2 regions of the Telluria sp. LT1R51-2 genome follow, and region 1 is predicted to be linked to the other one. Evidence: riboswitches for the same ligand, from Rfam matches in the RefSeq annotation. Region 1 holds a riboswitch; the other holds the start of a gene.

Region 1 (14,452 bases):
CGTCTGGTTGTGCTTCTGGTTGTAGCGCTTGCTGTACGTCTGATTGCGTGTTTTGTTGCATGTTTTGCTGCACGAGTTGGTTCATGACATTCATCCTGTTCTCCTTTAGCCGCCACCGATGGCGCGCACGATATCGACCCGGTCCTGCGCCTGCAGGCGGCGCGTCGGCCACTGCTGGCGCGGCACCACCTCGCGGTTGACGGCCAGCGCCATGCCCTGCCCGCTCAGGTCCAGCTGTTCGAGCAGGCCGGCGAGTGTCTGGCCCGGCGGCACGCCGCACGGCGCGCCATTGACTTCGATGGACGTCATTCAGACCTCCCGGTACAGCCGGGCGCCGTCGCGCACGAACTCGATCGCTTTTTCCTGCATCCCCTGCTGCAGGGCTGTTTCGCCCTGCACGCCATTGGCGGCGGCATAGGCGCGCACTTCCTGGGTGATCTTCATCGAGCAGAAATGCGGGCCGCACATCGAGCAGAAATGGGCCACCTTGGCCGAATCCTTGGGCAGCGTCTCGTCGTGGAATTCGCGCGCCTTGTCGGGATCCAGGCCCAGGTTGAACTGGTCGTCCCAGCGGAATTCGAAGCGCGCCTTCGACAGCGCGTTGTCGCGCAGCTGCGCGCCCGGATGGCCCTTGGCCAGGTCGGCCGCATGGGCGGCGATCTTGTACGTGATGATGCCGTCCTTGACATCCTGCTTGTCGGGCAGGCCCAGGTGCTCCTTGGGCGTCACGTAGCACAGCATTGCCGTGCCGTACCAGCCAATGGTGGCCGCGCCGATGCCGGACGTGATGTGGTCGTACCCGGGTGCGATGTCGGTCGTGAGCGGCCCGAGCGTGTAGAACGGCGCTTCATGGCACTGCTCGAGCTGCAGGTCCATGTTCTCTTTGATCAGGTGCAGCGGCACGTGGCCGGGGCCTTCGATGATCGTCTGCACGTCGTGCTTCCACGCGATCTGCGTGAGTTCGCCCAGCGTTTTCAGTTCGGCCAGCTGCGCTTCGTCATTGGCGTCGTAGATCGAACCGGGACGCAGGCCATCGCCCAGGCTGAACGTCACGTCGTACGCCTTCATGATGGCGCAGATGTCTTCGAAGTGGGTGTACAGGAACGATTCGCGGTGGTGCGCCAGGCACCACTTGGCCATGATCGAGCCGCCACGCGAGACGATGCCCGTCAGGCGATTGGCCGTCATCGGCACATAGCGCAGCAGCACGCCGGCGTGGATCGTGAAGTAGTCGACGCCCTGCTCGGCCTGTTCGATCAGCGTGTCGCGGAAAATCTCCCAGGTCAGGTCCTCGGCCTTGCCATTGACCTTTTCCAGTGCCTGGTAGATCGGCACCGTGCCGATCGGGACCGGGCTGTTACGGAGAATCCATTCGCGCGTTTCGTGGATATGCTTGCCGGTGGACAGGTCCATCACCGTGTCGGCGCCCCAGCGGATCGCCCAGGTCATCTTTTCGACTTCCTCGCCAATCGACGAGGTCACGGCCGAATTGCCGATATTAGCATTGACCTTGACCAGGAAATTGCGGCCGATGATCATCGGCTCGATTTCAGGGTGGTTGATATTGAGCGGGATGACGGCGCGCCCGCGCGCGACTTCCGAGCGCACGAATTCCGGCGTGATCTCGGCGGGGATGCTGGCGCCGAACGACTGGCCCGGATGCTGGCGCCCCATCAGGTCGGCGACCCGCTTGCCCATCGGGCCGGACGCATGCAGCGACGCGAGGTATTCCTTGCGCTGCATGTTTTCGCGCAGCGCGATGAATTCCATTTCGGGTGTGATGATGCCCTGGCGCGCGTAGTGCATCTGCGTGACGTTGGCACCGCTCCTGGCGCGACGGGGCGCGCGCTGCAGATCGAAGCGCAGCGCGCTCAAGGCCGGATCGCTCAGCCGCTGCTGGCCATACTGCGACGATGGCCCAGCCAGTTGCTCGGTGTCGCCGCGCCCGTCGATCCAAGGTTGGCGCATTGGCGCCAGGCCGCTGCGGATATCGATCGCGGTGGCCGGTTCGGTGTACGGCCCCGACGTGTCGTAGACGAACAGCGGCGGATTGGGTTCGCCGCCAAAACTGTCGGACGTGGCCGACTGGCTGATCGCGCGCATCGGCACGCGGATATCGGGCCGGCTGCCTTCGATATAGACCTTGCGGGAGTTTGGTAGCGATGCGATGGCTGCCTGGTCCACCGTGGCGGTGGCGGCATCGAACAGTTGCGAAGACTTCGGCGGTGCGTTCATGTGGCTCCCTTGCGTGCATGAGAGCCAGCAAAGGAGTTACCGGGTGCGGCAAGGTCGGGCGCAAGACTGCGCACGGCCGCACTATTCGGCTGCTTCCCTTCGCTGGCATTATCCAGATCAGGTTCGGAGGGTATTTCTCACCCACGCATCGTTTCAACAGTAACGACGCGCAGGACCCCTAGCGTTTGCTGCCAGTGATGGCAGCGGGTGGATTATAGCCGAACAAATATTGAATGGGCATCATGGTTACAACATCGGCGGCTCGGCCGGCAACGGCAGCAAATGCAAGGCGCCGTCGATGAAACGCACTTCAACGAACGGCGTCTGCGCCGGCTCGACCACACGGCGGACCGTCGGCCCGCCCTGTACCGCCACCTCGAGCTGCACGCTGGCCCCGTCGACCGCCACGTCGAACGAATCCGCCCGCGAAATCGTCAGGTCGGTACTCACGTTCGGCCGGTCATAGACCTGCTTGCCGTCGACCCGCACGCTGACCGTATTGTCTTGAAATCCCTCGCCCAACCTCACGCGTAACGTCATCGCTTGCCTCGCCTTTCCATTGACTGCAACAGGTTTGCCGGACAAGCCGCCTGAAGAGCAGGCTTGTCCGGAACAGAGTAACGCCAGCACGACCAGCCCGATTGCGCGGCGCATCCCCTGCGATCCAGCATGGATCATGCCTTGCGGTGCGGCCGCGCGCCCGGTCCGGTCACGCCGGTCGCCGCAGAACCGCCCTGCACCGTGGCCAAACAAGTGAGCAAATCGCCCTGGGACACCGGATCGAGTACCTTGGCCTGCGCGGCGCTCGAAAGCAATGCAACGCTCTCGTCGAGACACGCGGCGCGCACGAACAGCGGCTTGCCCTCGCCCGCATTCACTGTCTTGAACGCACGTGCGGCATTGACGCCCTTGACCATGCGCACATAGGCGGCCATCGGATGCATGTCGAAGCGGTCGAGGACCTCGTCGAAGGCGGCGTTACCCGAGCGCAGCGTTGTGTTATCCGACCCCTGCAGATACAACAGTGCGCCCTGGTCTTCACCCATGAACAGGTCGGCCAGCACGTTGTCGTCGGTACTGACCGGATAGCGCACGCGCACTGTCAGGATATCGGACAGCACTTGCGATCCGTCGAGCGCCGCATACGCGGCCCGCACCCGATACTGGCCCGGCCGGTCAAAATAGAAACCATCCTTACCATAGCCGATATAGGCGCTGTCCTGGACCGGGTTGTCCACCCCGAGCATGGTCTGGCGTTCGCCGACCAGGTGATCGATCATCGGCTCGTAGGCGCAGACCTTGCCGCCTGGTTGTTCGATGATGACCTTCACCAGCCCATAGTTCGGATGCAGCCAGGTATGGGCGCGGCGCCCGCGCGTGTCGGTGGCGCGCAGCTTGAGTTCGAGCACCACCGGCTCGCCCAACGCGAAGCTGCGCTGGTGGGTCGATATATCGAGCACCAGGCCGGATTCGTCCGAGATCGGATCGGCCATCACGTCACGGCCAAGCGAGGCGCCGCTCATGAAGTTGTTGCCGCCCATGATGACGTCGTTGCGGAAACCGTGGCGCAGGTGGATCAGCTCTTCGTCGTCGAAGCGGAAGTCGAAGCTGCTCCAGAAGCCGGGCGCGTTGCCATTCGGGTAGTACCACGGGTAGTTCATCCACGACAGCGCTTCGGGACGGTTTGGCTTGGGCGGGTTGGCATACGATTTCTGCCACGAGTGCATCAGGTTGAAGCAATGCCCCAGTTCGTGCACGTAGGTGTAGAGCTGCAGCCGGTGTTGCTCGGCCGTGATACCGCCGATCCCGGCGTGAAACACGGCGCAGCCCTGGCGCTGCTTGCCCTGCTGGTCGAACATGATGCCGTACAGGTCCGTGCCGAAGTCATGCTGCTGCGCCACCAGCTGCCATACGCACCACTGCTGCAGGTCGCCCCACAGGGAAAAATGCTGCTGCATCGACGCGTGCAGCTCGGCATTGCTCCAGGTGGCATTGGCCCCGGCCGCGCCCACATCGATGACATTGTTGCCGGCGGTGGGCACCATGCCAATGCCCGCTTCACCAAAGGCACTGACCACGCTGACCGTGCGGGCGCTGCCGCCCGAAGGCAGTGAGCCCGTGTTGTAGCTGGAAAACGGCGTGGTCTTCACATCGGACACGCTGTCGGTTTCGATGCGCACGGTGCGGAAATGCAGCGACGAGAACGGGCAATGGTAGGACGCGCCCGGCGTATTGTTAACCGTGAAGAACTGCAGCGTGGCCGCGGCCTGCGGCTGGAAGATGTTGACGCGCGGGATCGTCACCTGGATCACGGGCGCCCCGGCCGAGAACGTGAAGCGGCCCATGCCCTTGACGACGATGCGGGTGGTCGACACCGTCACGGTCGGGCTGTCGACCACGAACGAGCCGAAGTACGACTTGGTCTTGCCGCTGGTCTGGTAAAAGTCGCCGCTGACGCGGCGCATCGGCCGGTTGCGGTCGACGTCGACCCGCAGGTCGAGCTGGAAGCTGCCCAGCGAACTGGCGTAGCAACCGCTGACCGCCTTCTTGATGGCCGGTATGGACGGGATGGGAAGCGAGGGGATCGGCAAGGGCACCTGCGGGGCAGGCGCGATGCCCGGCCCCGCAGCAATCCCGGGCGCAGCGCCGGTGGGCCCGGTGTCGTATGGCTCGGGAATCCCCAAATCGCCATTGGACAGCCCGGATACTTCTTCATAGGTCATCACACCGGTGTCGCCGATGGCGTCCTCGTTTGCATTGTCGATCCCGGTTGGGTCGAGTTGTGACATGGTGTTCTCCTCATGGTCAAAAAGCCCTCGTTCGACCAGTGGAGTGGGGGTGATGGTTCGTCGAGACTGCAGATATTCAGAGGAATCACTTGCACATTTGGAGGTAGATCAAGGAGCCCGGTCAAACAAAGAAGGATTCAAACGAGCTGGACAACGACTGGCAATTCAGCGACGTTGCCAGGATAGGCTGGCGCTGGAAGGTGACCTATAATGGTTTCTTTCGCAAAATTCACACACGACCACATCATGGAATTAGCCAAGTCTTTCGAGCCAGCCGATATTGAACAGTTCTGGCGCGCCGAGTGGGAACAGCGCGGCTACTTTGCCGCGACCATGGACGAGGGCAAGCCCTCCTTCAGCACCCAGCTGCCGCCGCCGAACGTCACCGGCACCCTGCACATGGGCCACGCGTTCAACCAGACGATCATGGATGGCCTGACGCGCTACTACCGCATGCGCGGCTACAACACCGCATGGGTTCCGGGCACCGACCACGCCGGCATCGCCACGCAGATCGTCGTCGAGCGCCAGCTGGACGCGCAAAAGATCTCGCGCCATGACCTGGGCCGCGACGCGTTCCTCGAAAAAGTCTGGGAGTGGAAAGAAAAATCGGGCAGCACGATCACCGGCCAGATGCGCCGCCTGGGCACGTCGCCCGACTGGCAGCGCGAATACTTCACGATGGACGAGCCGCGCTCGAAATCGGTCGTCGAAGTCTTCGTGCGCCTGTACGAGCAGGGCCTGATCTACCGCGGCAAGCGCCTGGTGAACTGGGACCCGGTGCTGGGCACGGCCGTGTCCGACCTTGAAGTCGACTCGCAGGAAGAAGACGGCTTCATGTGGTACATCCAGTACCCGCTCACCGACGGCAGCGGCCACCTGACAGTCGCCACCACGCGCCCTGAAACGATGCTGGGCGACGTCGCGGTCGCGGTCGACCCGACCGATGAACGCTACCTGCATTTGCACGGCAAGACGCTGACGCTGCCATTGACCGGCCGCGAAATCCCGATCATCGCCGACAGCTACGTCGACAAGGAATTCGGCACCGGCTGCGTGAAGATCACGCCGGCCCACGACTTCAACGATTACGCAGTCGGCCAGCGCGCCGGCCTCGCGCCGATCAGCATTTTTACGCTCGACGCCAAGATCAACGAAAACGGCTCTGCCCAGTACCAGGGGCTGGACCGCTTCGCCGCGCGCAAGCAGATCGTTGCCGACCTCGAAGCGCTCGGCCTGATGGAACAGATCAAGCCGCACAAGCTGATGGTTCCGCGGGGCGACCGCACCAACGTCGTGATCGAGCCAATGCTCACCGACCAGTGGTTCGTCGCAATGACCAAGCCGGCGCCGGAAGGCACGTTCAATCCGGGCAAGTCGATCACCGACGTGGCACTCGAAAAAGTCGCCAGCGGCGAGATCAAGTTCGTGCCCGACAACTGGAGCACGACCTACAACCAGTGGCTGGGCAACATCCAGGACTGGTGCATCTCGCGCCAGCTGTGGTGGGGCCACCGCATTCCGGCCTGGTTCGCCGAAGACGGCCAGATCGTCGTCGCGCGCGATGAAGCCGAGGCGCAGGCCAAGGCCGCAGCTGCCGGCATCACCGGCGCCCTGCGCCGCGACGACGACGTGCTCGACACGTGGTTCTCGTCGGCGCTGGTGCCCTTCTCGACCATGGGCTGGCCCGAAGAAACGCCCGATATGAAGATGTTCCTGCCGTCGTCGGTGCTGGTCACGGGCTTCGACATCATCTTCTTCTGGGTGGCGCGCATGGTCATGATGACCGCGCACTTCACCGGCAAGGTGCCGTTCGAGACGGTCTACGTGCACGGCCTGGTGCGCGATTCGCAGGGCCAGAAGATGTCGAAGTCGAAGGGCAACACGCTCGACCCGATCGACCTGATCGACGGTATCGACGTCGAGACGCTGGTGGCCAAGCGCACCACGGGCCTGATGGACCCGCGCGCCGCCGAGAAAATCGGCAAGGCCACGCGCCGCGAATTCCCGGATGGCATCCCGGCGTTCGGCACTGACGCCGTACGCTTCACGATGGCAAGCTACGCGTCGCTGGGCCGCAACATCAACTTCGACCTGGGCCGCGCCGAAGGCTACCGCAACTTCTGCAACAAGCTGTGGAACGCGACCCGCTTCGTGATGATGAACACGGAAGGCAAGGATTGCAGCGCGCCATTGCCTGAAGATTTATCCCAGGCCGATCGCTGGATCATCTCGCTGATGAACCGCGTCGAGCAGGATGTGGCGAAGGGCTTTGCCGACTACCGCTTCGACAATATCGCCAACAGCATCTACAAGTTCGTCTGGGACGAATACTGCGACTGGTACCTCGAGGTATCGAAAGTCCAGGTCCAGCAAGGCACCGAAGCGCAGCAACGCGCGACACGCCATACGCTGCTGCGCGTGCTGGAAGTGATCCTGCGCCTGGCGCATCCGATCATCCCGTTCGTGACCGAAGCACTGTGGCAGAGCATCGCGCCCCTTAGCGGCAAGACCGGGCCGACGATCATGCTGCAACCGTATCCGCAGGCCGATGCGACGCAGATCGACGAAGGCGCCGAAGCCTGGATGGAGCAGTTGAAAGCGCTGGTGGACGCCACCCGCAACCTGCGCGGCGAGATGTCGCTGGCGCCGTCGCTGCGCGTGCCGCTGATTGTCGAACCGTCGAGCGACACCGGGCGCGCTGACATGGCGGTGTTCGCACCGTACATCCAGCTGCTGGGCAAACTGGCCGAAGTGCAGATCGTCGACGCGCTGCCGGAATCGCCAGCGGCCGTGTCGATCGTCGGCACCACCAAGCTGATGCTCAAGGTCGAGATCGACGTCGCCGCCGAACGCGAGCGCCTGTCGAAGGAGATCGCGCGCGTGGCCGGCGAAATCGCCAGGGCCAACGGCAAGCTGTCGAACGAGAGCTTCGTTGCCCGCGCCCCGGCCGCCGTCGTGGCACAAGAGCAGGAACGCGTGGCAAACTTCTCGGCCACGCTCAGCAAGATGCAGGAGCAGCTGGAAAAACTGGCAGCGGCGTAAAGCAGCCATCCCCCAAAGAAAACGCGGCCTCGGCCGCGTTTTTTGTTTCTGCTCTGCTTACTTTAATCCATAAAATCAGCACAGCCGGGGTCAGGTCTGACATTCGGACACGACCTCAGCCCTAACTACTTGCAATGGCTTCCCGCCCGGCATTAGCAGGGCCCGGTGTCAGCTGGTTCCGACTACTAAATTGTCGAGTTCGTGTCCGAATGTCAGACCTGACCCTGGCTTTTAGTCGTGGACCGCAACACCGGTCAATGCAGGCAAGGCGACCGTGCGTGGCATCGAATTAGAAGGCAAAGCCACGATCGACCGGCTGGCGGCACGAGCCGGCGCATGGATCGTCGATGCAAACAGCATGAAACGCCAGCTTGACCTTTACGCACTGTGGAAACTTGATGCAAGATCGCGCCTGCGACTGTCGGCCTCGGACCTGCTGCAGCAAGACCTTCTCGAACGGCGCACGTTCGAAGGCAACGCGCCGTTGCTGCGCGCAACGACGTATCGGGTGCGCGCAACCTGGCGCCTGGTATGGGAGCACTCCCTGTAGACAATGGCAGCAATCACCCTGGAAAGCACCGCATGACGACTTCCCTTCCCCACCGGTATGCCGCGCGGCGCAACGTCGGCATCGATTGCCTGCGTGGCCTGGCGATCCTGCTCGTGATCGTGCACCATCTGGCCCTGCCGTTTCGCCTGCCGCTAGGGCCGAGTCTTCTGGGAGAGTGTCTGCCCAAGCGACTGCTCGACGCCATCAGCTTCAACGGCTACGAAGCAGTCTTCATCTTCTTCACGTTGTCGGGCTTTCTGATCACGCTGCGCATCATCGAACGCGATGGCGGCATTGGACAGGTCGACCTGCGCCGCTTCTACCGCGCCCGCGCGCGGCGCATCCTGCCCCTGCTCGGCCTGGCCCTGATGCTGCTCTCGCTGCTGGCCGTGTGCCAGGTGCCGGGATTCGCGCCAGAGACCGACCGCCACTCGCTGGCCGGCTTGCTCGGTTCGGCGCTGACGTTCACCTTCAACTGGTACGAGGGCCGCACTGGCTGGGCGCCGGCGGGCTGGGATGTCCTGTGGTCGCTGTCGATCGAAGAAGTGTTCTACGTGGGCTTTCCGCTGCTGTGCCTGTGGCTGCCGCGCCATGTCCTGATCGGCATGCTCGTCGTGCTGGCGCTGGGACTGCAACCGCTGCGCTCGCTGGTGCCGATGAGCGATGAGGTCTGGTGGGAAAAAGCATACCTGCCCGGAATGGCGGCGCTGGCCTGGGGCGTGCTCGCTGCACTGCTGGCGCGCCGGTGGCAGCCAGGCAAGCGAGGGGCCCGCATCATGGGTCTGGCTGGTGCGTTGTGCCTCGTGCTGGCATTGGGCTGGTCGGACGTGGTCTACCGTCATCTGTTCAAGTCCAACATGTACATGATGTGCGTTGGCGCCTGCCTGCTGCTGCTGGCCTTTCACGCGCAGCCACCTGCGCCGCGCCGCGGGCTAGGATGGCTGGCGCGCATGGGAAGCCTCAGTTATGAGCTGTACCTGTTCCACATGTTCATCGTGCTTGCCACGCAGTGGCTGTACAGGTCACTTCTGGGCGACGTGCAAACCTGGACCTTTGTCGTCTATGTGCCGGTGCTGCTGTGCTGTTACGCGCTGGCGCGCCTGCTCGAACACGGCGCCGTGCATCTGGGTTTGCAGCGCAGACCATCCGTGGGCCAGGCGCCTGTCAAAGGCGTGTGATGCGACGACGAACCCGTTGGCTGTCGATCCTGCCCGCGATGGTGGCGGGCTATCTGCTCCTTGTCGCCATCTGGGCCTGGGCATCCTTCGACACTGTCACTGCGCACATGCCGGCAATCGCTGACGCGCCCCTGTCCGCGCGGCAGACGCAGATCCTGCTGCGCGTCGAAGATCCTGCCTTCTTTGTCCACCACGGCGTGAGCCTGACCAGCGGCCAGGGCTTTGCGACGATCTCGGGCGCGGTCGCGCGCGACCTCTACCTCGAAGGTGCGGACCTGGGCGGGGCTGGCGGCGCGTTGCAGGCGCTGTACCGCAGCGTCTTCGCATGCTGCAAACGGATCGATCTGGGCCGTGATGCGATGGCCGTGGTGCTCGATGCCAGGCTGTCCAAGACGCGACAACTGGCGCTCTACACGAACCGTGTCTATCTGGGAACGCACAACGGCACGCAGATCATGGGCTTGTCAGCGGCGTCCCGGAATTATCTCGGCAAGTCGCTGGAACAGACCAGCGAAGACGAATTCATTGGCCTGGTCGCCATGATCAAGGCGCCCAACGCGTACCATCCTGTCAGGCAGCCCGCAGTGTATGCCACGCGCGTGGCACGGGTGCGTGCGCTGGTGCAGGGCACCTGCAAGGCTCAGGGCTGGTTCGATACAACATTGACGCACTGCGGCGCGTGATCATTTGAGGCCATGCCACCAGCGCCCGCCGGCCTGCGGCTGCGTCAGGCTCAAAGCTTCGCCCATCTCCGGCGTCGTCAGCTTGATCCCGCGCTCGTCGGCCAGCGTCTCGATCCGGTCGAGCGGTTCTTGCCAGCGGTGCAGCCCCAGGTCGAATGTCCCATTGTGCATCGGCAGCAGCCAGGCTGCGTTCAGGTCGATAAACGCCTGCAGCGTTTCTTCCGGCTGCATGTGGATGTCCGGCCAGAGCTTGTCGTAGGCGCCGGTTTCGATCAGTGCCAGGTCGAACGGCCCGTATTTGGCGCCGATCTCCTTGAAGCCCTTGAAATAACCGGTGTCGCCGCTGAAGAACAGGCGCAGGTCGTCGTGCTGGATCACCCATGACGCCCACAGCGTCGAGTTGCGGTCGCGCGGACCGCGCCCCGAAAAGTGCTGGGCCGGCGTCGCCACGAAGTGCACGCCGTCGATCTCGGCGCCCTGCCACCAGTCGAACTGGCGTACTTTGGCGCGGTCGATGCCCCAGTCGACAAGCCGGTCGCCCACCCCCAGTGGCGTGAGAAACACCGACGTCTTTGCCGCCAGCGCCATGATCGCCGCGTAGTCGAGATGATCGTAGTGATCATGCGACAGGATGATCGCCTTGATGGGCGGCAGGTCGTCGATCGAGATCGGCGGCGCATGAAAACGCGTGGGACCGAACCACTGCACGGGCGAAGCGCGCTTCGAGAACACCGGGTCGGTCAGGTAGAACTCGCCGGCGAGCTTGATCAGCATCGTCGAGTGACCGAGGCGGTACAGCGTGTTGTCGGGCGCCGCCAGCAGGGCTGCCCGGGTCAGCGGCCGCACGGGCACTGCCTGCTGCGGCATGGTCCCGGCCGGCTTGTCGAACAGGAAAGCCCACCACAGCTTGGCAATGCCGCCAGCGCCCAGCTTGTGCATGGCGACAGGGTTGCGGTATTTACCGTCGTGGAATTGGGGCGAGGTTGGCGCGGTCGTCGTTGCCGAGACAGAGGTGCAGATTGCCATGGTAGCGAGAGCTCCCAGAAAGATGAAGCCGATAAGCAGGCGCATGAACGCGTCGATTCAATAAAAGTGCACGACAGCCGATCCGGACTTCTCGCACTGGATCGGATGGCAGACGATCCAGTGCCCGCCCCGGCCTGCATGGCCAGGGCGTAGCGCCTGTCTATTTGACGGCCGCCGTGTTGCGCGCACCATCGGATTGGCGCTTGAGCGCAGCAGCACGCCCCTCCCAGTAATGCGCATTCTTGATCCCCAGCGCGACCGGATCGAACTCGGGTTCCTTGCCGGCCTTCTTCTGCGCCTCGTAGTCGCGCAGGCACTTGAAGGCGTCCTTGCGCAGCAAGAAGATCGCGACGATGTTCAGCCAGGCCATCAGGCCGACGCCGATGTCGCCCAGGCCCCAGGCCACGTCGGCGGTCTTGACCGCGCCGTAGATGGTGGCCGAAACGATGCACAGCTTGAGGAGCACGCCCAGCCACGGGTGGCGGTTATGGCGGTCCATGTAGGCGATATTGGTCTCGGCGATGTAGTAGTAGGCGACGATGGTCGTGAAGGCAAAGAACAGCAGCGCGATCGCGACGAACAGCGCGCCAAAGCCCGGCAGCACGTTCTCGAGCGCCGTCTGCACGTAACCGGGGCCCGACGCCACGCCCTGCACGCCGATGAAGCGCGCCGTGCCGTCGGCATTCTCGACGTTGTACTGCCCCGTCACCAAGAGCATGAAGGCGGTGGCCGAGCACACGAACAGCGTGTCGATGTACACCGAAAAACCCTGCACCAGACCCTGCTTGGCCGGGTGGCTCACTTCGGCGGCCGACGACGCGTGCGGGCCGGTACCCTGGCCGGCTTCGTTCGAATAGATGCCGCGCTTGACGCCCCACTGGATCGCCATGCCCAGCATGGCGCCGAAGCCTGCGTCCAGGCCGAAGGCCGAGCTGACGATCAGGCGCAGCACGCCCGGCAGCGCTTCGATGTTCATCGCCACCACCACCACGGCAACGAGGATGTAGGCAGCCGCCATGAACGGCACCACGATCTCGGCGAAGTGGGCGATGCGCTTGACGCCACCGAAGATGATCGCGGCCAGCACCACGGCCAGGCCGATGCCGGTGTAGAGCGGATCGATGCCGGCGGCGGTCTTGAGGCCTTCGGCGATCGAGTTGGCCTGCACGCCCGGCAGCAGCAGGCCCGTGGCGAACAGCGTGGCGATGGCGAAGGTCCAGGCGTAGCGCTTCATGCCCAGGCCTTTCTCGATATAGAAGGCCGGGCCGCCGCGGTACTGGTTGCCGATCTGCTCCTTGTAGACCTGGCCCAGCGTCGACTCGACGAAGGCCGAACTGGCGCCCAGGAAGGCCACGGCCCACATCCAGAACACGGCGCCCGGACCGCCGAACGTGATGGCGGTGGCCACACCGGCGATATTGCCGGTGCCGACCCGGCCGGCCAGCGTCATGGCCAGGGCCTGGAACGACGACACGCCCTGCTCCGAGCTCTTCCCTTCTCGCATCAGGCGCAACATCTCTCCGATGTGCCGCACCTGCAGGAAGCGGCCCCGGATCGAGAAGTACAGGCCGGCCCCGAGGCACAGGGCGATCATGATGGGGCTCCAGATGATACCGTTGACAGCGTTGACCAGGTCGAGCATGGGAGTGCGACTCCTGCGATGAAGGGTTCAGGAAGGCAGACATTTTGCCGCCGTGACGTCGCACAAGTTACATGATTCCGTAGGGAATTAACATCATTTTCTTGGCCCTGTGGCGGCATGCGCCAGGCTGACGCAGGATGGACGGGAAATGGGCGCTGCTGGTGCGGACACGCCCGGTCGGCGCACCAATTGCTGGCGATCTAAAGCTTGGTGGACATGATACGATCCCACCATGGACCGACGAAGCGATTACAAGACCTCCCTCCTCATCGACGCCGTACTGCACGACGTGTCGATCGAGGCCCGCCCTGCGGCGCGCGAACTGGCCACGCTCGGCGTGCCGCTCGAAGTGAGCCTGCGCGTGCTCACCCGCCCGGCCGAACGGCGCCACCAGGTCACACCGGAAGACGTGCGCAACGCGCCATGACCGCGTGCTGCGCGATTGGAAGACATCCTCGGGCGTCAACCTGTCACACGGGCGAAGCGGTAGGCTACACTGGCGCGGTACCTACAACAACACTGGAGACACCACCATGCGCCACCTGATCCAAGCAAGCCTGATCGCCGCCACCATGCTCACCCTGCCCGCCGCCGCCTGGGCGCAGGCCACCTCGCCGGTCGGCACCTGGAAGACCATCGATGACAAGACCGGCAAGCCAAAAGCGCTGGTGCGGATCACCGAAGAAGGCGGCGTCCTGACCGGCAAGATCGAAAAACTGTACCGCGCACCATCCGAAGAGCAGAACCCGCTGTGCGGGAAATGCAGCGACGCGCGCAAGGACCAGCCGATCATCGGCATGACCATCCTGTCGGGCCTGAAAAAAGACGGCGGCGACTACACTGGCGGCGAAATCCTCGACCCGGCCGCCGGCAAGACCTACAAGAGCAAGGCCACGCTGGCCGACAACGGCAACAAGCTCGAAGTGCGCGGCTACATCGGCGCGCCGATGTTCGGGCGCACCCAGACCTGGCAGCGCGAGCAGTAATCATTACCACGGCCCGGCGACGGGCCGTTTTTATTGTCCATGACCCTGAACCTCGCTTACCTCTATCTCGGATTTGCCATCGTGGCCGAAGTGATCGGCACCACGGCCCTCAAAGCCTCCGACAGCTTCACCCGTCCCCTGCCCAGCCTGATCACCGTCGGCTGCTACGCCCTGTCGTTCTACCTGCTCACCTTCAGCCTGCGCGTGCTGCCAACCGGCATCGCCTACGCGATCTGGTCGGGTGTGGGCATCGTGCTCATTTCGATCGTCAGCTGGTTGTATTTCAAGCAAAGTCTGGATCTGGCGGCGATTGCCGGC
Region 2 (14,452 bases), 2.5 Mb from region 1:
GGCCGGCTACGCCCGCATCCCGCAGGACGTGCGCAACATCCAGTCGATCTACCCGGACGGGTTCCTGCCTTTGATCTCGCCGACCGTGAAGGACTTCTCGGCCACGGGCGGCGTGACCTGGCTTGCCGGCGCGTGGGACATGGACGCCTCGCTCGGCTACGGCAAGAACAAGATGGAATACACCATCGAGAACACGCTGAACCGCTCGCTCGGCCCGTCCAGCAAGACGGCGTTCTATGCAGGTGGCTATTCGTACGACCAGGCGGTGCTGAACCTGACCGGCGTGCGCAGCGTCGAGATGGCGTCGTTCTCGTCGCCGCTGAACGTGGCCGTCGGTATCGAAGCGCGCCGCGAAGGCTATGAGCTGTTCGCCGGCGAAGAGCAGTCGTACAGCTTCGGCGGCGCGCGGCTGCCAAACGGTACGCCGACGGCGCCGGGCGCCCAGGTGTTCCCGGGCTTCCGGCCATCGAATGAAGTCGATGCGCACCGCAACGCCATCGGCGCCTTCATCGACCTCGAAGCGAATGTCACGCCCGAGCTGCTGGCATCGGTGGCCGTGCGCGGCGAACGTTATTCGGACTTCGGCAACAGCCTGGCCGGCAAGCTCGCACTGCGCTACGACTTCAACCCGAACTTCGCCGTGCGCGGCGCGATCCAGAATGGCTTCCGTGCGCCCTCGCCGCAGCAGCAGAACTTCACCGCGACCTCGACCAACTTCATCAACGGCGTGCCGTTCGAGATCACGACCTTCCGCCCGGACGATCCGGTCGCCGTCGCACTGGGCGCCAAGCCGCTCGACGCCGAGAAATCGATCAACGCGTCGCTCGGCGCCGTGATGCGCCTGGGCGCCGTCAGCCTGACGGTGGACGCCTACCGCATCGACATCGACGACCGCATTATCCTGTCCGAAAACCTGACGCAGACGAACGTACGCAACTACATCGCCAGCCAGGGCTTCATCGGCGTGGGTGGCGGGCGCTTCTTCATCAACGGCGTGGACACCACCACCAAGGGCGTCGACATCGTGCTGAGCATGCCGTACAACGCCGGCGATGCAGGCAAGTTTGACTTCACGCTGGCGGCCAACTTTACCGACACCGAAGTGACCAAGACGCCGACCACGACGCAGCTCTCGAGCCTGAGCCCGGCGCCGGTGCTGTTCGATCGCCTGAACGTGCTGTCGCTTGAAAAAGGCCAGCCAAAAAACAAGGTCAGCGCCAACGTGAACTGGAAGCTGGGCCAGTGGGGCGCGACGCTGCGCGCCACGCGCTACGGCGAAGTGCTGTCGCCGGGCACCACGGCGGCATTCGACTTCGAGATGGGCGCCAAGACCACGGTCGACCTGGAAGGCCGCCTGGCCGTCACGCCGAAGCTGACCCTGGCGCTGGGCGCGGACAACGTGTTCGATCAGTATCCGGAAACGCAGCCGCCGTCCATCAACACCACCGGCAACACGCCGTTCTCGACGTATGCGCCGTTCGGTCGGTCGGGCCGCTATATCTACGGCCGCGCCACCTACGCGTTCTGAGTTAGCGTTCCAGCACCTCGCCCAGCCTGTGGGCGAGGAAGTCCACCAGCGCCGCCACCCGCGGCGCGAGTGCACCCTGTTTGTAGAACACGGCCCACACGGGCTGTGTCCACGGCAGGGTGTGTTCTTCCAGCACCGGCACCAGCCGCCCCGCCGCGACATCCGCGCGCGTCAGAAAATCCGACAGCGATGCAATCCCCGCGCCATGCAGCGCCAGTTGCCGCAGCGTCTCGCCGCTCGACGCCACCACCTGCGGCGTGATCGTCCAGCCTTCGCCGCCGCCATGACGCAGCGGCCAGGTATTCAACAGCGCCGGCGCCGTGAAGCCCAGCGTGCGATGCCCTGCGAGTGCCGCCGTGTCGGGCGGCGCGCCATGGCGTTCGAGATACGCAGGTGAGGCCAGCACGCGCAGCCGCGCCGCGCCCAGGCGGCGCGCATTGAGCGTCGAATCGGGCAGCGCGCCGATGCGGATCGCCAGATCGGCCCGTTCTTCGATCAGGTCAATATAGGTTTCGCCGCTCACCAGTTCCAAGCCAATCAGCGGATACGCATCCAGGAACTCGGCGACCAGTGGCGCGAGCAGGTGGCCCAGCGCCGGCGTGGCGGCATTCACGCGCACCAGGCCCGCTGGCTGCGAGCGGCGCGCCGCCGCTTCGGCCTCGGTGTTGGCCAGGTCGGCCAGAATCGTCCGCGCCCGGCCCAGCAGCCAGGCACCCTCCTCGGTCAGTTGCAGGCGCCGCGTCGTGCGCTGGATCAGCGTCATGCCCAGGCTGCCCTCGAGGCGCGAGATGGTGCGCGAGACGCCCGACGGCGTCTGCCCCAGGCGCTCGGCGGCGCGTGAAAACGAGCCCGCGTCCATGACTGCGGAAAATACAATCAAGGCATCCACGTCGATCATTGATGACTCCGAATCAAAAGTCCATTGTAGCCGGACCTGTTTTTCCGGGCTGGCAAAGGCGGCACACTGCATGCCTGCCATCTCTGAAGAAAGAACACCATGCCACTCGCACTCTGGGCACTCGCATTGAGCGCCTTTGCCATCGGGACGACCGAATTCGTCATCGTTGGCCTGATCCCTACCATCGCCGCCAGCCTGCAGGTGTCGGTACCCTCGGCGGGCCTCCTGGTCAGCCTGTACGCGCTGGGCGTGGCCATCGGCGCGCCGCTGCTCACGGCCATGACGGGCCGCGTGCCGCGCAAGCAGCTGCTGCTTGGCCTGATGGTGCTGTTTACGATCGGGAACCTGGTGGCCTGGATGGCGCCGGACTACACGGCGCTGATGGCCGCGCGCGTGCTCACGGGCCTGGCGCACGGCGTGTTCTTTTCGATCGGTTCGACCATCGCCACCAGCCTGGTCCCGAAGGAAAAAGCGGCCAGCGCGATCGCGCTGATGTTCACCGGCCTGACCGTAGCGCTGGTTACTGGCGTACCACTCGGTACCTTCATCGGCCAGCACTTCGGCTGGCAGGCGACGTTCCTCGCGGTGTCGTTGCTGGGCGTGATTGCCGTCATCGGCAGCGCCATCCTGGTGCCGTCCGATATCGCCGGCAGCAAGCCGGTACCACTCTTGATGCAACTGGCCGTGCTGAAGAAGCCGCGCCTGCTGCTGGTGTACGCGATCACGACGCTCGGCTACGGCGGCAGCTTCATCGCCTTCACGTACCTGGCGCCGATCCTGCAGCAAGTGTCCGGCTTTGCGGCGTCGACCGTCAGCCTGGTCATGCTGGTGTATGGCGTATCGGTCGCGGCCGGGAATATCTGGGGCGGCAAGCTGGCCGATCGCCTCGGGCCAGTGCGCGCGCTGCAGATCGTGTTTGCGCTGCTGGCGCTGGTGCTGCTGGTGCTGGCGTTTACGGCGCCCAGCAAACCGCTGGTGCTGATCACGGTCCTGGCTTGGGGCGCGGTCGCCTTCGGCAACGTGCCTGGCCTGCAAGTGTATGTGGTGCGGCGCGCCGAACGCGATGCACCGCAGGCCGTCGATGTGGCCTCTGGCCTGAACATCGCCGCCTTCAATGTCGGCATTGCGCTGGGCGCCTGGGGCGGTGGCCTGATTGTCGCGCACCTCGGCCTGATGGCCACGCCGTGGATCGGCGCGCTGGTGGTCGTGGGCGCCCTGCTGCTCACGACGCTGGCTGGCTGGCTCGATCGCCGCGACGGCGTGCCTGCAAAAGACATAACCGCCGCAACGGTCGCACTGCACTGACCTGCTTACGCGTCCAGCTCGGGATACCGACGGAAGATGCCGTCCTGGTTGAACGGAATGCGGCGCGGCGATGCCAGATAGGCCGCGATCTTCGGCCGCGCCGCCACCCGGTCGCGCAAGGCCGTGAGCTCGGGATGCTCCTGCTCGACCTTCTTCATCGCGTTGGGGAATGCGTAGCGCAAGCCCTCGATGACCTGGAACAGCGACAGGTCGGCGTAGCTCACGCGCTCGCCCAGAAGGTAGTCGCGTGGCTCGGGATTTGCCAGCAGCCGCGCAAAATAGCCCATGAATTTGGGGATGCGCGTCTCGACAAAATCGGCCGCGCGGCGCTTGGCCTCGGGCTTCTGGTCTTCGTAGTACAGCATCGAGGCGATCGGATGATGCGTGTCGTGCGCCTCGGTGACCAGGTCGGCGATCGTCAATTGCAGCTGGTGGACCCAGAGCCGGCCAGGCTCGGTGCGTGGCGCCAGACCATGCTGTTCACCCAGGTACAGCAGGATGTTGGCTACCTGGCCGATGGTCTGTTCGCCCGCTTTCAGAAATGGCGGGGCGAACGCAGGATGGTCGCCGACTTCGAGCGCAGCCATCAATTGGTCGACGCCACCATCGCCACGCGCCACATCGACATAGTCGACGCCCGCTTCCTCCAGCACCAGGCGCACGAATTCGCCGCGGCCCTGGATCGACGGCCAGTAATACAGTTGGTAGGGATGCGCCATGATCGCCTTTCCTGTTGATGGAGAAAAGTCATGGTAGACCGAACCGGAAGGCCGGGAAGCACGGTACGCCGGCGATGCGGACTTGCCCTCGATTCAGGCGACTGCGCACCACCGTTTGGCGATCGTCGGCGGCAGGTTGAAATGCTTCGCCGTTTCGGCAATCGAGGCCTTGTTTGCTTTCTTCCATGCCGAGACCTGACTGGCGTTCGGCCTTTGCGGAATGCCCGTGCTGTCCTTGCTCTTGGCCGTCTTGGCTGTCGCAGCGCGCGATGCCTGACCGACGACGCGACTTGACGCCGTGCGGTGCATGCTGCGGGACTGCGCCATCTCCGCAGCGGTGTTAGTAGCTGACACGCTGTCGTCGACAGAGTCGTTCTCGGTCCCAGGGCCCTGCGCGAGGGCGGCTTCCGGCGGCTGGTTGTGCGTCATGGATGTTCTTTCGTGCTGATAAATGAGTGCCGCCATTATGACCTGCTCCGGATCGCGACCCCGCATTCGAGGCGTTCTACATGACGCGACCCGCGTGGTGCGCCACAGGCATCGCCCGATTGTCGTTATTGAGCAACACCCATCATGCCGCTAAACCCTGTCAACAGGGCGACTGCCCCCAATCGTGTTGGTTCCTGACGAATCCTTAAACTTTCTCCAAGCACACGTTGGCGATAGGGAACATAATTGCACTGAGGAACTAATTTAATAAAGTTCGCCCGCCACTTTTTGCCCCATGGAGCGCTCGATGATTTTCGCGCGATTGACCCAAGGCTGGCACGCCCTGCGCCGCTGGCGCGAGCACCAGTCCCTGAATGCCCACGTCCGCTTCGAGGACACGACCTTCAACCGGGCATACCGGGATGCGGTGCATGGCAACGCCGGTCTGGTCTTGTGGCAGCACGACGGCGAACATGGCCAGTTCGCGCTGCAGTTGCGCGCCGCGCAGCACGACGAGCCGCAGAATGGGTTGACCCTGACGCTGCTCGCCAATGACGCCGTGTTGCATCGCCTGTCCTGGAACTGGGCCGACGGTGCGCAGCTCGCGCTTCCGGTGGCAAGCGTGCCGCTGGTGACCCACAACGCCGGCCTGTGGCGCGATGCCGGACCGGCCTTCGATGCGTTCGAACGCGCGTTCCCGAATAATTCGCCCAGCTTTTTCGCGTTTGCTGCCCTGCAGGGCGCGGCACAGGCGCTGGGCATCGACCGCGTGCTCGCACTGCGCGCTACCGCGCACCCGGCCTATCAGGCTGACCAGCACGCGACCTTCGAGAGCGGCTACGACGGCTTCTGGCGCATTCTCGGCGGCGCCGAATACGATGCGCGCCACTACCAGATCACGCTGCCGTTCTACCTCAAGCCGCTGGCCGACATGCCATCGAAGCACCGCAAGCGCGCCGCCCAGCGCCGCGATCAGTGGCGCGCAATCGGTGAGGCTGCGCGCACCACGCTGCTGCACCATATGGCGCCCGTCGCCACGACCGCGGCCGCGGCCAGAGCGCCCACCACCGCGCAAGCCTGATTCCACCTCGACGCTTGCCAGATTCACCACGGCCGTCAAGCGCCGTGCTACACTCGCGCCTTCGCTAGGGGTCCTGGAACGTTGTTCCGGGTGAGACATACCCTTCGTACCTGATCTGGATAATGCCAGCGAAGGAAAGCGCAAAGCAGCCCTCCCGTTCGTTTGCCCTTCCCCCACGTTGGCTCCGGCTTGATTTCAAAGCGGCGCGCCTCTGTGGCGCGCAAACACGAGCACACCATGACCTTCACTCTGAAGCACCCAGTACTTGCCTGCGCCATCGTGCAGGCCTTCGTTGTCACGCCTGCTGCATTTGCGCAGGACGCCATCCCCTCGGTCGTCGTCACCAGCAGCAAATGGATCGCGCTCGACCGCGCCAGCGTCGGCGGTTTCGCCGACACGCAGCTGCTCGACGCGCCGGCGTCGATTACCTCGATCGGCCAGGGCCAGATGCAGGATCTGTCGATCCGCAGCGTCAGCGATGCGAGCCGCTACGACGCGTCGATCGGCGACGCCTACAACGCCATCGGCTACGCGGAGCAGTTCTCGGTGCGCGGCTTCACGCTCGACAACGCGACCAGCTACCGCAAGGACATGATCGCCATTTCGGGCGACACGCAAATCCCGCTCGAGAACAAGGAGCGCATTGAAATCCTGCGCGGCCTGGCCGGTCTGCAGGCCGGCGTCGCAGCACCGGGCGGCATGCTCAACTTCGTCACCAAGCGCCCGACCAATGCACCGCTGCGCTCGGCCACCGTCGAAGTGCGCGAACGCGGCACCGTGTACGGCGCGGTCGACCTGGGCGGACGCTTCGCCGACCGCCGCTTCGGCTACCGCATCAATGCGGCCGCAGAAGACCTGAAATCGTACGTGCGCGGCGCCGACGGCAAGCGCCAGTTCATCTCGGCCGCATTCGACTGGCAGATGTCGCCCGATGCGCTGTTCCAGATCGACGTCGACCACCAGCACAAGGAGCAGGTCACCGCCCCCGGCTACCAGCTGCTGCGCAATGAAGTCCTGCCCACCGGGATCTCGGCGAAAACGCTGCTCAACGACCAGCCATGGACACGCCCCGTCGACACCGACAGCAGCAACCTTGGGCTGCGCTTCGAGTACCGCATCAGCGACACCTGGACTGCGACCGTCAACGCCAACAAGCACTGGTTCAAGCGCGACGACTTCACCGCTTTCCCGTACGGCTGCAGCAATGAGGGTGATGGCTACTATCCGGGCTATTGCTCGAACGGCGACTATGACGTGTATGACTTCCAGAGCACCGGCGAGCGCAAGACGCCATGGGGCGCGCAAGCGATGCTGCAGGGCCGCTTCGACACGGGCGCGGTGCGCCACGCACTGACGCTCGGCAGCGCCTACGCCGAACGCCACGACAGTTTCGGCGAATACGTGTACGACTACGTCGGCTCGAGCAATATCTGGCAGAACCAGATCGTGCCGCCGGTGGACAGCAGCCGCGTCACCGGCCCCGTGATGGAACGCCGCGCGACCGAAGAACGTTCGCTGTTTGTGCAGGACATCCTGACCCTGTCACCGGCCTGGACGCTGCACGCCGGCGTGCGCTACGTCCAGCTCAAGCTCGATGCGCTGGAAGAAATCGACCAGGCGCGCGTGACATCGAAAGACTCGTTCGCGCTGCCGAACGTGGCGCTGGTCTATGCGCCGGCGCCGGACTGGCGCGTGTACGGCTCGATCAGCCATGGCCTGCAATACGGCGGCATCGCGCCGATGGAGACGGTCAACCAGAACACGGTGCTCTCGCCAAGCCGCTCGAAGCAGTTCGAATTTGGCGTCAAGCGCAATGTGAACGAGCAACTGGCTTTGTCCGGCGCCCTCTTCGAAATCACCCAGGGCCTCGAATACACGAACGCCGCCAATGTCTTCGTGCGCGCGGGCGAGCAGACGCATCGCGGTGTTGAACTGTCGGCGCAGGGCCGCGCCCTGCCCGGCCTGAACTACAACCTGTCGCTGATGGCGCTCGATACGGACCAGAAGGACACGGGCGACGCCAGCACCGAAGGCAAGCGCGTGACCAATGTGCCGGAATTGCGCACGGCCGCCTGGGTCGAATACGTGGTGCCACAGGTGGCAGGGCTCAAGCTCGACGCGCAGTGGCAGTACTCGGGCAACAAGGTGTTCGATCCGGCCAACCGGGTCAAGGTGCCGGGGTACCACGTGGCCGGGTTTGGCGCATCGTACCTGCTGCGCGCGGGCGGTTTGAACACGATCATCCGGGCGCGGATGGACAATGCGTTCGACAAGTTCTACTGGCGCGATGTGACGCAGTCGCTGGGTGGGTATTTGCTGCCGGGGGCGCCGAGGACGTTCAGGCTGTCGGCGCAGATTGATTTTTGATGTTCAGGAATCGATCACCGCTTATTTGAGGGCCAGCGCGGCTGCTTTTTGGCGCTTCCGCGTTGGAAAAAACTTGCGTTGAGAAAAAGAAGCCCTGGAAAACTTGCGTGTTCCAGGGCTTGCTGCCGACTAACAATAAAGTCGGCCACAATTCCTTCTATCAGACAGAATAATCACAGCACGCTGTCCTTGCAAATAGTGTTTGCCACGCCGCGCCGGCAAATGTCGTGCACCTGTCGGTTTCAACAATAAAGTTGGCCACAGCCCGCAGGGTATGCAGGTTTGCAAAGGTCGCTTCGACCAAAATCATATACGGACGTTGGCCGCTACGGATACCAGACGAGCGAGCTTCCTTCGGCGAATGCACCTTCGTAGTGTCGTCGGAAAGCTGCCATGTTTGGATCATTCATGCTCTCAACATCAATTTTACGCCCTTCGCACAACTCAACTTCCAAAAACCCGAATAACTCGACTGCGCATTTGGCGGCATTGAGATCTGGGACACTGTCGCTCTGCGCGAGGAACAGAATGAAACGATGGGTGCTACCTGCTATTGGACTAGCCCAGTCGAAGCTTGTTTTTCCTGCAAAACGACCTGAGCCGGGGTACAAAATAACCGTCTTCAAAGGTTACTCCTTCGTTTGGTTGCCGGACTATGTTGGGCAATTGAGGGCCTTCACTCGTTCGCTGCCGGGCGGTTACGAACAGTCGGAACAGGTCAGTGTAATCGGCCGCTGTCTGCTGAGTAACTAAATAGTTTTTGTCAGGCGCTCTAATCCGACAACTCCAGCAACTTCCCTAAACACCGCCGCTCAAACCCATTCAACCCCTGCATCACCAGCGGGTCATCATCACCGATCACACCAGCGTCCAGCAGCAAGCGCAACGTCGCGATGCGGTCCCCCAGTGCCAGCGCCTGCGCCGGATGCGAACCCTCCGGCTCATGTGCATGCGCGATCGCCTTGACGACATCCGGCGGAAAATCCCAGTGACTGGCAATCACCGCCGACAGCTCGCGGCTGGCGGCAAAGAACGCGATGCCGAATTCGCCGGAACCGGGTACCTTGCCTTCGCAGACGCGGTCGGCCACCTGGAACGCCACCTGCAATCCCAGGTTGTGCATCAGGCCCGCCAGATAGGACTCGAACACGCCGGCCGAGAGGCCTGGCGCCATGACGCTGGCAGCGAATGCGCAGCGTTCGGCATGCTTCCAGACGACGGGCGCCACCTTGCGTGCCACGCCCTGCGTCGTCACGCGCAGCAGCGGGCGAAACGCGATGCGCGCGAGCAGCATGCGCAAGCCGTTCAGGCCGAGCATCGTGACGGCGCCTTCCAGCGTTTCGATGGGCGTCACGGGGCGGTAATAGGCGCTGTTCGCTTCGCGGATGACCTCGGCAACCAGCACCAGATCGCGCCCTACCTGGGCCGACAATGCGCCCGTCGAGATGTTCTCGTCCGACAGCGCAGTCAGGAGCTGCGAGATCAGTTCAGGGATGCGTGGCACGAGGCCGGAAGCACAGACAGGATCGGCGGCGAGCGAGCGCACTTCGTCCAGGATCTGGGCCTCCTGCTCGGGTGACGCCGCGCAGCGGCTGCTGGCCGTCAGCCAGCGGTAATAGGTGGCGTGGACCTCGGTCGCCATGGCTTGACTGTCTTCGCCCGTCAGCGCTGCGCCGACGGCTGCGGGCGCGACGGGTTCCTTCTCCGCGCCGCCCAGCAAACGACCAATCCAATTTTTCATCGCATCCCGTCCCGTGTTCAGAAAGTGGCATATTGTAATGCCACAAAGAAACAAATAGTCAGGTCGAGCGAACTATTTGCCGCCGATCCACCGTGTCTTTGCATAACGGCGCAGCGCTGAACCTACGCATGACGGGAATCAATGAGACGGCATGCGTGCCGCAAGCATCATCAGGGCGCAGCGAGCAGCTGTTCCACTTGCGCCATGCGCTGCGGGAGGTCGCCTGCCAGGATGGTGTAGGCGATGCCCCGCGCGGTGAGCGTCTCGAGCAGCATCCGGTGCACCATCTGGCGCACCTCCTCCGATTCGCGCTGCAGGCCGTCCGGCTCCCACGGGCCGTCGGGCGCCGTCACCAATGTGACGGTGTAGGCATGGCGCGCGGCGAGCTGCGCCAGTTGCGCATCCACCCTGCCCCAGTACACCAGGCTGTACAACGCCGTCATCAGGGCCGTCGTGTCACAGAACAGATAGCGCCGCGCGACGCGCTCTGCTGCATCCTCGCGTGCCAGTTGCGTGCGCGCGATGCCGAACTGGTCGTCCTCGCGCGGCACGCGGGCTTGAACCTCGACGAATTCGCGCAGGTATTCCGGCACCCAGACCGTGTCATAGCGGCGTGCCAGCGCTTCGGACAGCGTGGACTTGCCCGACGATTCGGCGCCCAGGATCGCAATCCGGGCCACACCGGCAACGGGCATCTTCACGCCCGCTGCTCCACATGCGCAGACCAGGCACGCAGGCCAGCGATGGCCAGCAGCACGAACACGCCATACAGTACGGCCGTGAGCATCAGGCCCTTGTAGACGTACAGGCCGACATACAGGATGTCGACCGCGATCCAGATGTGCCAGTTCTCGAGCTTCTTGCGCGCCAGGAGCAGTTGTCCCATCAGGCTGCCGGCGGTGAGGAAGCCATCGGCGTGCGGCACGTCGGTGTCGGTGAAATGATCGAGGAAGGTCGAGAGCAGCACGAAGCCGGCAAACCAGGCGACCAGCACCCAGGCGCGGGTGCCGGGATTGAGGCGCTTGACGACCAGCGGCCCATTGCCGGCGCCGCGCAGCCACATGCTCCAGCCCCAGATCGACGCGCCGATGAACACGAACTGCAGCCCCATGTCGCCATACAGCCGCGCCTCGAAGAACACCACCGCGTAGGTGGCCGACGACACGATCGAAAACAGCCAGGCCCAGTGCTTCTGGCGGATGTTGAGCACGACCGTGATGACAGCCAGCAGGAACGAGATCAGTTCGAGCGGTGACGTCACCAGGCCGGCGAGGACAAGGGGTTCGTTCATGCGGACGTACCCGGATTACTTCTTCGGATACTTGATCGTCATTTCCTTGAGCAGGTTATCGGCATGATCGACCTCTTTCATCACCCACAGCATGTAGCGGATATCCACGTGGATCGCGCGCGTGATGGCGGTGTCGAAGTACCAGTCCTTGGTGATCGATTCATAAGTCGAATCGAAGTTCAGGCCCACCAGCTCGCCCCGCCCGTTCATGACGGCCGACCCCGAATTGCCGCCCGTGGTGTCGGCGCTCGACAGGAAGTTGACCGGCACGGTGCCCAGCGCCTTGTCCTTGAACACGCCGTAGCGCTTGCCCTGGATGGCTCCCTTGAGCGCGGCCGGGACGATGAACGGATCCTTGTCGGTTTCTTTTTCAAGAATGCCTTCGACGGTCGTGAACGGCCCTTTCAGCAGGCCGTCGCGCGGCGCGTACGGCGACACCGTGCCGTAGGTCACGCGCAGCGTCGAGTTCGCGTCCGGGTAGACCGGCTTGCCCTGCGACGTCTTGAATGCGATCACGGCCGCCATGTATTGCGGAATCACGCGTTCCAGGTTGCCGTCGATCTCGTTACGCCCGTTTTCCAGCGCCATGCCGGCGTCGTGCAGGCGCACGGCCAGCGCGATGAACGGATCGTTCGAGGTGCGGAACGCCTGCGGGTCCTTGCCGATCCAGGCCAGGCGCCTGGCGGTGTCGGCCAGCTCGCTGCTGCGGTACATTGCCGGCAGCGCCGCTTCGGTCGGCAGCAGTGCGTCAAGGCCCTGCGGGCGCACGGCGCCGTCGATGCGCGCGTAGCGGCCCAGCGCGGCCTTGTAGCGCGCTTCGTCCACGCTTGGCACGAACGATTGCTCGAGCCGCGTCAGGCGCGCCTTGATGAACGACAGGTCGCGTTCCTGGTAGCCGCCTTCGCGCTCTGCGTCCGGCTTCTGGCGCTCTAAAGCCAGGCGGTACAGCGTGCGCGCGCTCTTGAGCAGGTCGCTGTGGGTCGCCTCATTCCAGGCGGCTTCCTGGCGTTGCAGCGCCATGTCGCGGGCGATCACGGCGTCCAGTTCGGTCAGCAGGTTCTTGTTGGCGCCGGCGTGACTTTGCTGCCAGGTGCGGAACTCTGCGTCCTGCACGTCCTTGATGGCGGCGATGTCCTTGCGCGCGAAGCCGTCCATCAGGCCCTGCGTCTTTTTCAGCACGTTGTTCAGGCTCTTGGCCACGCTCGCGTAGCGCACGTCCCAGGCCGGATTGCCCTGGGTTGCGGCGGCGATAGTGGCCAGATCGGCCGTGATCGTGGCTGCCTTGGCCGGGAAATCAACGTCGCGCGCGAAGCGGATCTCGCTTGGCAGCTTGTAGCGGCTGGTGCGGCCCGGGTAGCCCGCCAGCAGGATCGGATCGCCGTTCTTCAGGCCTTCAGCCGACACCACCAGGAAGTCCTTCGAGCGGTATGGCACGTTGTCCGGCGACGGGTCGGCCGGGCGGCCGTCCTTGCCGACGTAGGCGCGCAGGAACGAGTAATCGCCCGTCTGGCGTGGCCACTCGTAGTTGTCGATGTCCCCGCCGAAGTTGCCGATGCGGTCGGACGGCGCGTGCACCAGACGCACGTCACGGATCATCAGCTGCTTGATGCGGTAATACTCCAGGCCGCGGTGAAACGCCGGCACCGAGCAGCGCGTCGATTTGTCGGTCTCGCATTCGGCGATCAAGGCCTTCACGCGTGCGGCCACCAGCGCGTGGCGCTCGCTGCCCGACAGCGTGGGGCTCAGGCCATCCAGCACGCGCTTGGTGACGTTCTCGACCTTTTCGGTCACGTAAATCAGCGTGCTCGGGCCGCCCGGCAGTTCTTCGGCGCGGGTTTTGGCCAAAAAGCCATTGACGATGTAGTTCTGCTCCGGGGTCGAATTGCGCTGGATCGCGCCGTAGGCGCAGTGGTGGTTCGTGACCACCAGGCCATCGGGCGAGACGAACGACGCCGAGCAGCCGCCGAGCGACACCATGGCGCTCATCGGATGCTTGCTCAGGTCGGCCAGCTTCGCAGCCGGCATCGTGATGCCGATGCGCTTGAGTTCGGACGAGAGCTGCGGCAGCTGGTGCGGTTGCCACTGGCCTTCGTCGGCAAAGGCGGCGGTCGCGGCGCCCAGGAGGGCGACAGGCAGGAAAATCGATTTGAACAAGACAACACCCTGGATGAAAAAAGCAATGCGGGAGTATATCGCCGTTGTATCCCGGCCGTGGCGATTTATGGCGATGCGACCGCCGTACCGGTCGCGTCAACACCCGGTCATATTGGTCTGGCAGGATGTAATATTGTCGTTTTGCAAGACAGGCATCCAGGGAAGGCATGCAAACATGACAAGCGAGTCGCCACTGTACCGACATACTGTCCTGTATCTGTGCCAGAGTTTCTTCATCAAGGACAACCGGGCAGAGTTGCTGCTGCATGCCCACAAATACGATTTCGACATCCGCTTCTTCAGTGAGCTGGGGCAGTATGTCGCGGCCGTCGACGCCGATCGCGGCCTCAGTCTGTTCGTGATCGACCTCGACACCCTGCACAATATGCAGGCCGACCTGCAGGATGCGCGCAAGACGCTGATGCTGGGTGAATTGCTGGCGCGTCTGCCGCCCGGTCACAGCTATGTGTACCTGCAATCGAGCCGCCAGGGCAGCCGCTTCCTGCTGCAGCAGCGGCTGGTCGACAGCCATTGCCTGGCGTATGCCGAAAAACCGATCGCCAACGATGTGCTGGTCGACAAGCTGTTCAACCTGTTCGTGCAAAGCAAGCGGGGCGACGCCGTCACACTGGTCACGCTCGGCCTGCCCGGCAGCCTCGATGACGCGGCGCTGCGCGACCAGCGCATCGATGTCAGCTACCACGCCGACCCGTGCACATTGCACCTGCGCGTCAAGGCATTGCAGCCCGACCTCGTGCTGATCCCCGACAGTGACTACCTGCGGGTGGACGCCCTGGCGCGCGTACTGCAAAAGAATATCGAGGCCGATCCGGTGCGCGAAATCGTGCTGTTGCAGCGCCGCCCGGACGACGCCCTGGCCCGGCGCGCACTGGGCGATGGCTTCGATGCGGTGTTGCCCGACACCGGCTCGGGCATGCT

What was found. A riboswitch is a leader RNA that binds a small molecule or an ion and turns the genes downstream of it on or off. The one in region 1 is predicted to bind thiamine pyrophosphate.
Region 2: linked by a shared signal. The riboswitch ahead of AC56LH_RS11350 (TonB-dependent siderophore receptor) and the one ahead of thiC (phosphomethylpyrimidine synthase ThiC) in region 1 are both predicted to bind thiamine pyrophosphate.

Annotation. Positions count from the first base shown of each region.
Region 1 covers NZ_JCASIM010000001.1:99,983-114,434, reverse strand. The annotation lists gene AC56LH_RS00540 (thiazole synthase) at 1-85, opposite strand, end outside; gene thiS (sulfur carrier protein ThiS) at 106-309, opposite strand; gene thiC (phosphomethylpyrimidine synthase ThiC) at 310-2,235, opposite strand; TPP riboswitch at 2,313-2,425, opposite strand; gene AC56LH_RS00525 (hypothetical protein) at 2,482-2,889, opposite strand; gene AC56LH_RS00520 (hypothetical protein) at 2,910-5,024, opposite strand; gene AC56LH_RS00515 (valine--tRNA ligase) at 5,271-8,069, shown strand; gene AC56LH_RS00510 (hypothetical protein) at 8,344-8,619, shown strand; gene AC56LH_RS00505 (acyltransferase family protein) at 8,652-9,797, shown strand; gene AC56LH_RS00500 (transglycosylase domain-containing protein) at 9,797-10,480, shown strand; gene AC56LH_RS00495 (MBL fold metallo-hydrolase) at 10,481-11,551, opposite strand; gene AC56LH_RS00490 (alanine/glycine:cation symporter family protein) at 11,667-13,148, opposite strand; gene AC56LH_RS00485 (hypothetical protein) at 13,381-13,575, shown strand; gene AC56LH_RS00480 (DUF2147 domain-containing protein) at 13,682-14,134, shown strand; gene AC56LH_RS00475 (SMR family transporter) at 14,174-14,452, shown strand, end outside.
Region 2 covers NZ_JCASIM010000001.1:2,590,372-2,604,823, forward strand. The annotation lists gene AC56LH_RS11320 (TonB-dependent receptor plug domain-containing protein) at 1-1,528, shown strand, start outside; gene AC56LH_RS11325 (LysR family transcriptional regulator) at 1,530-2,426, opposite strand; gene AC56LH_RS11330 (MFS transporter) at 2,526-3,731, shown strand; gene AC56LH_RS11335 (glutathione S-transferase) at 3,737-4,450, opposite strand; gene AC56LH_RS11340 (hypothetical protein) at 4,544-4,915, opposite strand; gene AC56LH_RS11345 (DUF535 family protein) at 5,187-5,960, shown strand; TPP riboswitch at 6,017-6,114, shown strand; gene AC56LH_RS11350 (TonB-dependent siderophore receptor) at 6,198-8,327, shown strand; gene AC56LH_RS11355 (hypothetical protein) at 8,654-8,953, opposite strand; gene AC56LH_RS11360 (HDOD domain-containing protein) at 9,100-10,068, opposite strand; gene AC56LH_RS11365 (AAA family ATPase) at 10,239-10,763, opposite strand; gene pnuC (nicotinamide riboside transporter PnuC) at 10,766-11,359, opposite strand; gene AC56LH_RS11375 (S46 family peptidase) at 11,375-13,513, opposite strand; gene AC56LH_RS11380 (GGDEF domain-containing protein) at 13,689-14,452, shown strand, end outside.